Archangium primigenium: one gene and its partner. The protein of the gene in region 1 interacts with the protein of each later gene in a pairwise test. Links are inferred from orthologs where the notes say so. Each region holds a gene or a part of one and is shown on either strand. Other genes may lie near its edges.

Region 1 (3,230 bases):
GCTCGGCGTCGGTCTCGCCCAGGCCCACCATGACGGACGTCTTGGTGTAGAGCCGCTCGGGGCGGGCCTTGAGGTACTCGAGCACCTTGAGCGACTGGCGGTAGGTGGCGCGCCGGTCGCGCACCTTGGGGGTGAGCCGCTCGACGGTTTCCACGTTGTGGGCCACCACGTGCGGGCGCGCCTCGGCCACGGTGGCCAGGTCCTGCTCCACGCCCTTGAAGTCGGGGATGAGCACCTCGACGATCGTCCGGGGCGAGTGCTGGCGCAGCTCGCGGATGGCCGAGGCGAAGTGGCTCGCGCCCCCGTCCGGCCGGTCATCGCGGTTCACCGAGGTGACCACGATGTACTCCAGGTCCATCTCCTTGACGGCTTGGGCCAGGTGGATGGGCTCCATGGGATCCAACGGCGGCGGCGCGCCCACCTTCACGTGGCAGAAGCGGCAGGCGCGCGTGCACACCTCGCCCATGAGCATCACCGTGGCGGTGCCTCCGCCCCAACACTCGGCGATGTTCGGGCAGCGCGCTTCCTCGCACACCGTGGACAGCTTCGTGCGGCGCACGATGGCCTTCACCCGCTCGTACCCTTCCCCGTGCGGCAGGCGCACCTTCAACCACTCGGGCTTCCGGGTGGACTCGGAGACTTGGGGCAGGGGGAAACGATCGGGAGTCGCCATGGGTCGCGGGCCTTCTACGGTTGGGGCGAAAGGAGGGTCAAGCGGGAAGCCGTGACGCGATATGTCGTCACACCCCCACGGGGGAATGCACGTCCCTGTTCTAACGCGTCCGCTCCGCGCGGGCAGCCCCGTGTCTCGATTCAGGCCCCCTTCCCCCCCGGGCGGGCGAGCCCCGGACAGGCGAAGGCCGCCCGGGAGGAGTCTCCCGGACGGCCTGGGCTGAATCAGAAGGACTGGACGCGCCGGTTAGATGTGGATGGGGTGACCGAGGGTGGCCTCGGCGCCCTCCTTCACGATCTCCGAGAGCGTCGGGTGCGCGTGCATGGTGTGCGCGAGCTCTTCGGTGGTGATCTCCAGGCGCAGCGCGACGCAGGCCTCGGCGAGCAGCTCCGTGGCGTGAGGGCCCACCATGTGGATGCCGAGCACCTCGTCGTACTTCTTGTCGGACACGACCTTCACCAGGCCGATGCCCTCGTTGGAGATGGAGGCCTTGGTGACGGCGGAGAACGGGAACACGCCCGTCTTCACGTCGTAGCCGCGCTCCTTGGCCTTCTTCTCCGTGAGGCCCACGGAGGCGACCTCGGGGTAGCAGTAGGTGGCCGACGGCGTCAGGTCGTAGTTGATGGGCGCGGGGTTCTTGCCGGCGATGTGCTCCACGGCCAGCACCGCCTCGGCGCTGGCCACGTGGGCGAGCATCGCGGTGGGGATGACGTCGCCGATGGCGTACACGCCCGGCTCGGTCGTGCGCATCATCGTGTCCGTCTTGATGTAGCCGCGCTCGGCCTTGATGGACGTGTGCTGCAGGCCGATGTCCTCGCTCACGGGCGCGCGGCCCACGGCCGACAGGACGTACTCGGCCTCGATGGTGCGCGTCTCGCCGCCCACCGTCATGGTGAGCCTGGCGCCCGAGCCGGTGTTCTCCACCGACTCCACCTTGGCGCCGGTGTGCAGGTCGATCTTGCGCTTCTTGAACTGCTTCTCCATCTCCTTGGAGATGTCCGCGTCCTCGATGGGGAGGATGTTGGGCAGGTACTCCACGATGGCCACCTGGCTGCCCATGTGGTTGAACACCGAGGCGAACTCACAGCCCACCGCGCCCGCGCCGATGACGATGAGGCTCTTGGGGATGCGGTCGAGCGTGAGGATGGAGTCGCTGTTGAGCACGCGCTCGTGGTCCACCTTCACGTTGGGCAGCGACTTGGGCACCGAGCCCGTGGCCACGATGATGTTCTTGGTGTCCAGCGCCTGCTTGGACCCGTCCTCGGCCGTGACCTCGACCTTGCCCTTGCCGGCGATGCGGCCGTGGCCCTTGATGACGGTGATCTTGTTCTTCTTCATCAGGTAGTCGATGCCATTGGCACCCTTGGTGACCACCTTCTGCTTGTGCTCCTGGACCTTGGCCCAGTTCACCACCGGCTTGGGCACCTCGATGCCGAAGTCCGCCGCCTCCTGGATGTGGTGCAGCAGCGCGGCGCTCCACAGCAGGGACTTGGTGGGGATGCAGCCGCGGTGAAGGCAGGTGCCGCCCAGGCGCTTGTCCTTCTCGATGAGCGCCGTCTTCAGGCCGAGCTGCGCGGCACGGATCGCACCGACATAACCACCGGGGCCCGAACCGATGATCACCACGTCGAAAGTCTCAGCCAAAGAATGCCTCCGGGGTGGATGGAACCACGCGGCGCTGATAACCACCCCTCCTGGCTGGAATCAAGGAGTTTGCACGTGCGCCGCTTCCCCCGCCGGACCCTCCTCCTCATGGCGCTCGCCCTCCTGGCCTTCGTGCGCCTGTACGTCATCGCCCACCGCGAACCCAAGCCCGCCGCCCCCCCGCCCCCGGAGCAGGCACGTGCGCCCGCCCCGGCCGCGTCGGCCTGTCCCACCCTGGAGCGCGCCCTGCAAGGCGCCCTGCGCGACCCCCAGGGCGCCACCGCCTGGACCACCGCCCGGCGAGAACTCGATGCGTGTCCCACCCTTCCCGCCCGGGCCTGTGAGCTGGGGGTGGCCCTGGATGCCCGAGCCCCCCTAGGCGACGCCGGCCCCCAGCCCCTGCGCGAGCTGCTGGACACGCTGTGTCAACGCTGCCCCGCCGGGCTCAACCCCTGCGCGAGCGCCGTGGTGCGCACGGTGATGGCCGTGAGCGCGACCGGCCAGTCGCCCCTCGCCAGCCCCCGCTGGCACCTGGAGCGCGCCGGCCCGGGCATGCCCGAGGCCTGCAGTGAGGTCGCCCAGAGCCTCCTGGCCCCCGCCGCGCTCGACGAGGGGCCGCTGTCCGAGGCCTCGCGGACCTTGCTCGGCGAGCTCGGGCCGATCTGCGCGCGCGCGGGCCTGCTGCCCTCTGCCCTGATCCGCGCCGCCGCGGTCCAGGGCGCCGTGCCCGCGCGCGACTGGCTCGCCGCCGAGGCCCCGTCCGCCGCGCACGTCCCGCTCACGCCCGATCGGCTCCTCGGCCCCACCACGGGCAGTGCCGCCTTCGATCACCAGGACGCCCCGGGCGTGGAGCTGTCGCGCCTGGAGCAGGACCCCTCCTGGCGCAAGAACGGCGCGCTGAGCGGCGTGTTCT
Region 2 (3,309 bases), 4.6 Mb from region 1 along the record:
CCCGGTGGTGGAGCGCACGGTGCTCAAGAAGCGCCAGACCATGCTCCAGACGGAGGAGATCCAGTGGGGCGAGGGCGAGACGCTCGCCTACGCCACGCTCGTCTCCGAGGGCTACCCGGTGCGCCTGAGCGGCCAGGACTGCGAGCGCGGCACGTTCAGCCACCGCCACGCGGTGCTCAACGACGTGAAGACGGGCGCCAAGTACTCGCCCCTGGATCAGTTCGCCACCGGCAAGGCGCGCTTCACCGTGCTCAACAGCCCGCTGTCGGAGATGGGCGTGCTCGGCTTCGAGTACGGCTACAGCCTGGACGTGCCGGACGGCCTCACGCTCTGGGAGGCGCAGTTCGGTGACTTCGCCAACGGCGCGCAGATCATCATCGACCAGTTCATCGCCGCGGGCGAGAGCAAGTGGCGGCGGCTCAGCGGCCTCACGCTCCTGCTGCCCCACGGCTACGAGGGCCAGGGCCCCGAGCACTCCAGCGCCCGGCTCGAGCGCTTCCTGAGCCTGAGCGCCGAGGACAACATCCAGGTCGTCTACCCCACCACGCCCGCGCAGATCTTCCACCTCTTGCGCCGGCAGATCCTCCGCCCGCTGCGCAAGCCGCTCGTGATCATGTCGCCCAAGAGCCTGCTGCGCCGCCCCGAGGCGGTGAGCAAGCTGGAGGAGCTGGCCAGCGGGGGCTTCCAGGAGGTCATCCTGGACAAGGTGAAGCCCGAGGGCGTCACGCGGCTGCTCCTGTGCTCGGGCAAGGTCTATTACGACCTGGTCAAGGCGCGCGACGAGAAGAAGGACGAGTCCATCGCCATCGTGCGCGTGGAGCAGCTCTTCCCCTTCCCGTTCGAGGAGCTCGCGGCCCTGGTGGGCAAGATGCCCCAGCTCGCCGAGCTGTACTGGGTCCAGGAGGAGCCGCGCAACTCGGGCGCCTGGCACTTCATCTTCCCCCGCCTGCACGACCTGATCGCCACGCGCGGCCAGGCCCCCGTGAAGGTGGGCTACATCGGACGCGCGGAAGCGGCGAGTCCCGCGACCGGATTCCTGCAGACGCACAACCTCGAGCAGCAGCTCATCGTGGAGGAAGCCATCCTCCGAGGAACCAAGAATGGCCGTTGAATTGAAAGTCCCGCCCCTGGGCGAGTCCATCACTGAAGCCGTCGTCGGGAAGTGGAACAAGAAGCAGGGCGAGACGGTGGCCGCCGACGAGCCCATCGTCGTGCTGGAGACCGACAAGGTCACCATCGACGTGCCCGCTCCCGCCGCCGGCGCCATCTCCGCCATCGCCTTCAAGGAGGGCGACAAGGTGCGCGTGGGCGACGTGCTGGGCACCATCGAGGCCGGGGGCGCCAGCGCGCCCGCGTCCAAGCCCGCCGCCGCGGCCGAGTCGGCTCCGGCCGCCAGCGCCGCGTCCAGCGCCTCGGCCGACGCGCGCATCACGCCCACCGCCCGGAAGATCGTGGAGGAGAACAAGCTGGACGTGAGCCAGCTCAAGGGCACCGGCGCCGGAGGCCGCATCACCAAGGAGGACGCGCTGGGTCAGCTCAACCGCCCCGCCGAGCCCTCCGCGCCCGCCCCCGCGCCCCGGCCCGCCGCGCCGCCCGCCCCCTCCGGTCCCCGCCCGCGCGCCGACCGCGAGGAGCGCGTGAAGATGACGCCCCTGCGCCGCCGCGTGGCCGAGCGTCTGCTGCAGGCCCAGTCCAACGCCGCCATCCTCACCACCTTCAACGAGGTGGACATGGGCGAGGTGATGGACCTGCGCAAGCAGTACAACGAGAAGTTCCAGGCCAAGCACGGCGTGAAGCTCGGCTTCATGAGCCTGTTCGTGCGCGCGGCCATCGAGGCGCTCAAGACCTTCCCCCAGGTCAACGCGGAGATCGACGGCGAGGACGTCATCTTCAAGCGCTACTACGACATCGGCGTGGCCGTCAGCGGCTCGCGCGGACTCGTGGTGCCCGTGCTGCGCGATGCCGACAGCCTGTCGCTCGCGGACATGGAGAAGAAGATCGGCGACTTCGGCACCCGCGCGCGCAACGACAAGCTCACCATCAACGAGCTGCAGGGCGGCACCTTCACCATCTCCAACGGGGGCACCTTCGGCTCGATGCTCTCCACCCCCATCCTCAACCCGCCCCAGACGGGCATCCTGGGGATGCACAACATCGTGGAGCGCCCGGTGGCCCGCAACGGCCAGGTCGTCATCCGGCCCATCATGTACCTGGCGCTCTCCTACGATCACCGCCTCATCGACGGGCGCGAGGCCGTGCAGTTCCTCGTGCGCATCAAGGACTGCATCGAGGATCCCACCCGGCTCCTGCTGGAAATTTGAAGCCCTGCTAAACCGTCAAAGTGGGGAAAACGCGTGAGCCGACTGGACAGCCGGTCGGCCAAGCGCCTACAACTCCATCATCGTCACCCGACGGACGGGGGACGGGACGACGAGCCGGTCTCCGGGTCGGCTCCTGACGAGGAAGAGCAGCATGGCTATCGGCACCGTGAAGTGGTTCAACGACGCGAAGGGCTTTGGCTTCATCACGCAGGAGGAAGGTGGCGAGGACGTGTTCTGCCACCACACCGCCATCAACATGGACGGCTTCCGCACCCTGCAGGAAGGTCAGCGGGTGGAGTTCGAGGTCGCCCGCGGGCCCAAGGGCCTGCAGGCCCAGAACGTGCGCGCCACCTGATGCGTCGTTTCACCGCTTCGCGGTGAGCTGAAGCACGGAAGGCCCGGCGACTCCCGAAACGGAGTGCCGGGCCTTCTGCTTTGCGGGGCCCCTTCAAGGGGCCCCTAGCAGGCGCTCGCTCAGGGCCGCAGGTGGCGCTTGAAGTGGTTCATCACCCACTCGTACTGCCGCTGGGTGATGAGGGGGTCGGGCACCATGTGGGTGAGGCCACTCAGGGGCAGCAGCTCGTGGTACTTGCCGGCGCGGAAGAGCGCGTCGGACAGCTTGAGCGTGTGGAAGAAGTAGACGTTGTCGTCCGCGGTGCCGTGGATGAGCAAGAGCGGGGAGATGGAGCGCGCCGGATCGCTCGCGTAGGTGAGCAGCGAGCTCTTCGCGTAGGCCTCGGGGTCCGTCTGGGGCAGGCGCAGGTAGCGCTCGGTGTAGTGGGTGTCGTAGTCGAGCCAGTCCACCACGGGCGCGCCCGCCACGGCCGCCTTGAAGACGTCCGACCCCTTGAGCGCGGCGAGCGCGGCCATGTAGCCGCCGAAGCTCCAGCCCTCGATGCCCACGCGGGAGAGGTCTACCTCGGGCACCTCGGCGGCGAGCGCCTGGATGCCCGCGGCCTGGTCCTCCAGCGTCACGCCGGAGAAGTCC

The links.
Region 2: the proteins of lpdA (region 1) and odhB interact in binary tests that used the Escherichia coli proteins (3 or more experiments, as listed by UniProt). The link is inferred for Archangium primigenium from one-to-one orthologs.

Annotation. Positions count from the first base shown.
Region 1 is NZ_JADWYI010000001.1:6,844,724-6,847,953, forward strand. What follows is about bases 119-3,038. They hold lpdA (dihydrolipoyl dehydrogenase), read right to left. Parts: upstream 2,318-3,038; coding sequence 920-2,317; downstream 119-919. Other genes in these bases: lipA (lipoyl synthase), read right to left, coding at 119-673; I3V78_RS27940 (hypothetical protein), read left to right, coding at 2,393-3,038. Also shown: more of lipA, read right to left, coding at 1-118; more of I3V78_RS27940, read left to right, coding at 3,039-3,230. UniProt on the Escherichia coli protein: Lipoamide dehydrogenase is a component of the glycine cleavage system as well as of the alpha-ketoacid dehydrogenase complexes.
Region 2 is NZ_JADWYI010000001.1:2,268,325-2,271,633, reverse strand. Bases 212-3,210 are described here. They hold odhB (2-oxoglutarate dehydrogenase complex dihydrolipoyllysine-residue succinyltransferase), read left to right. Parts: upstream 212-1,100; coding sequence 1,101-2,321; downstream 2,322-3,210. Other genes in these bases: I3V78_RS09640 (S9 family peptidase), read right to left, coding at 2,796-3,210; I3V78_RS09645 (cold-shock protein), read left to right, coding at 2,473-2,676; I3V78_RS09655 (2-oxoglutarate dehydrogenase E1 component), read left to right, coding at 212-1,111. In the rest of the region: more of I3V78_RS09655, read left to right, coding at 1-211; more of I3V78_RS09640, read right to left, coding at 3,211-3,309. UniProt on the Escherichia coli protein: E2 component of the 2-oxoglutarate dehydrogenase (OGDH) complex which catalyzes the second step in the conversion of 2-oxoglutarate to succinyl-CoA and CO(2).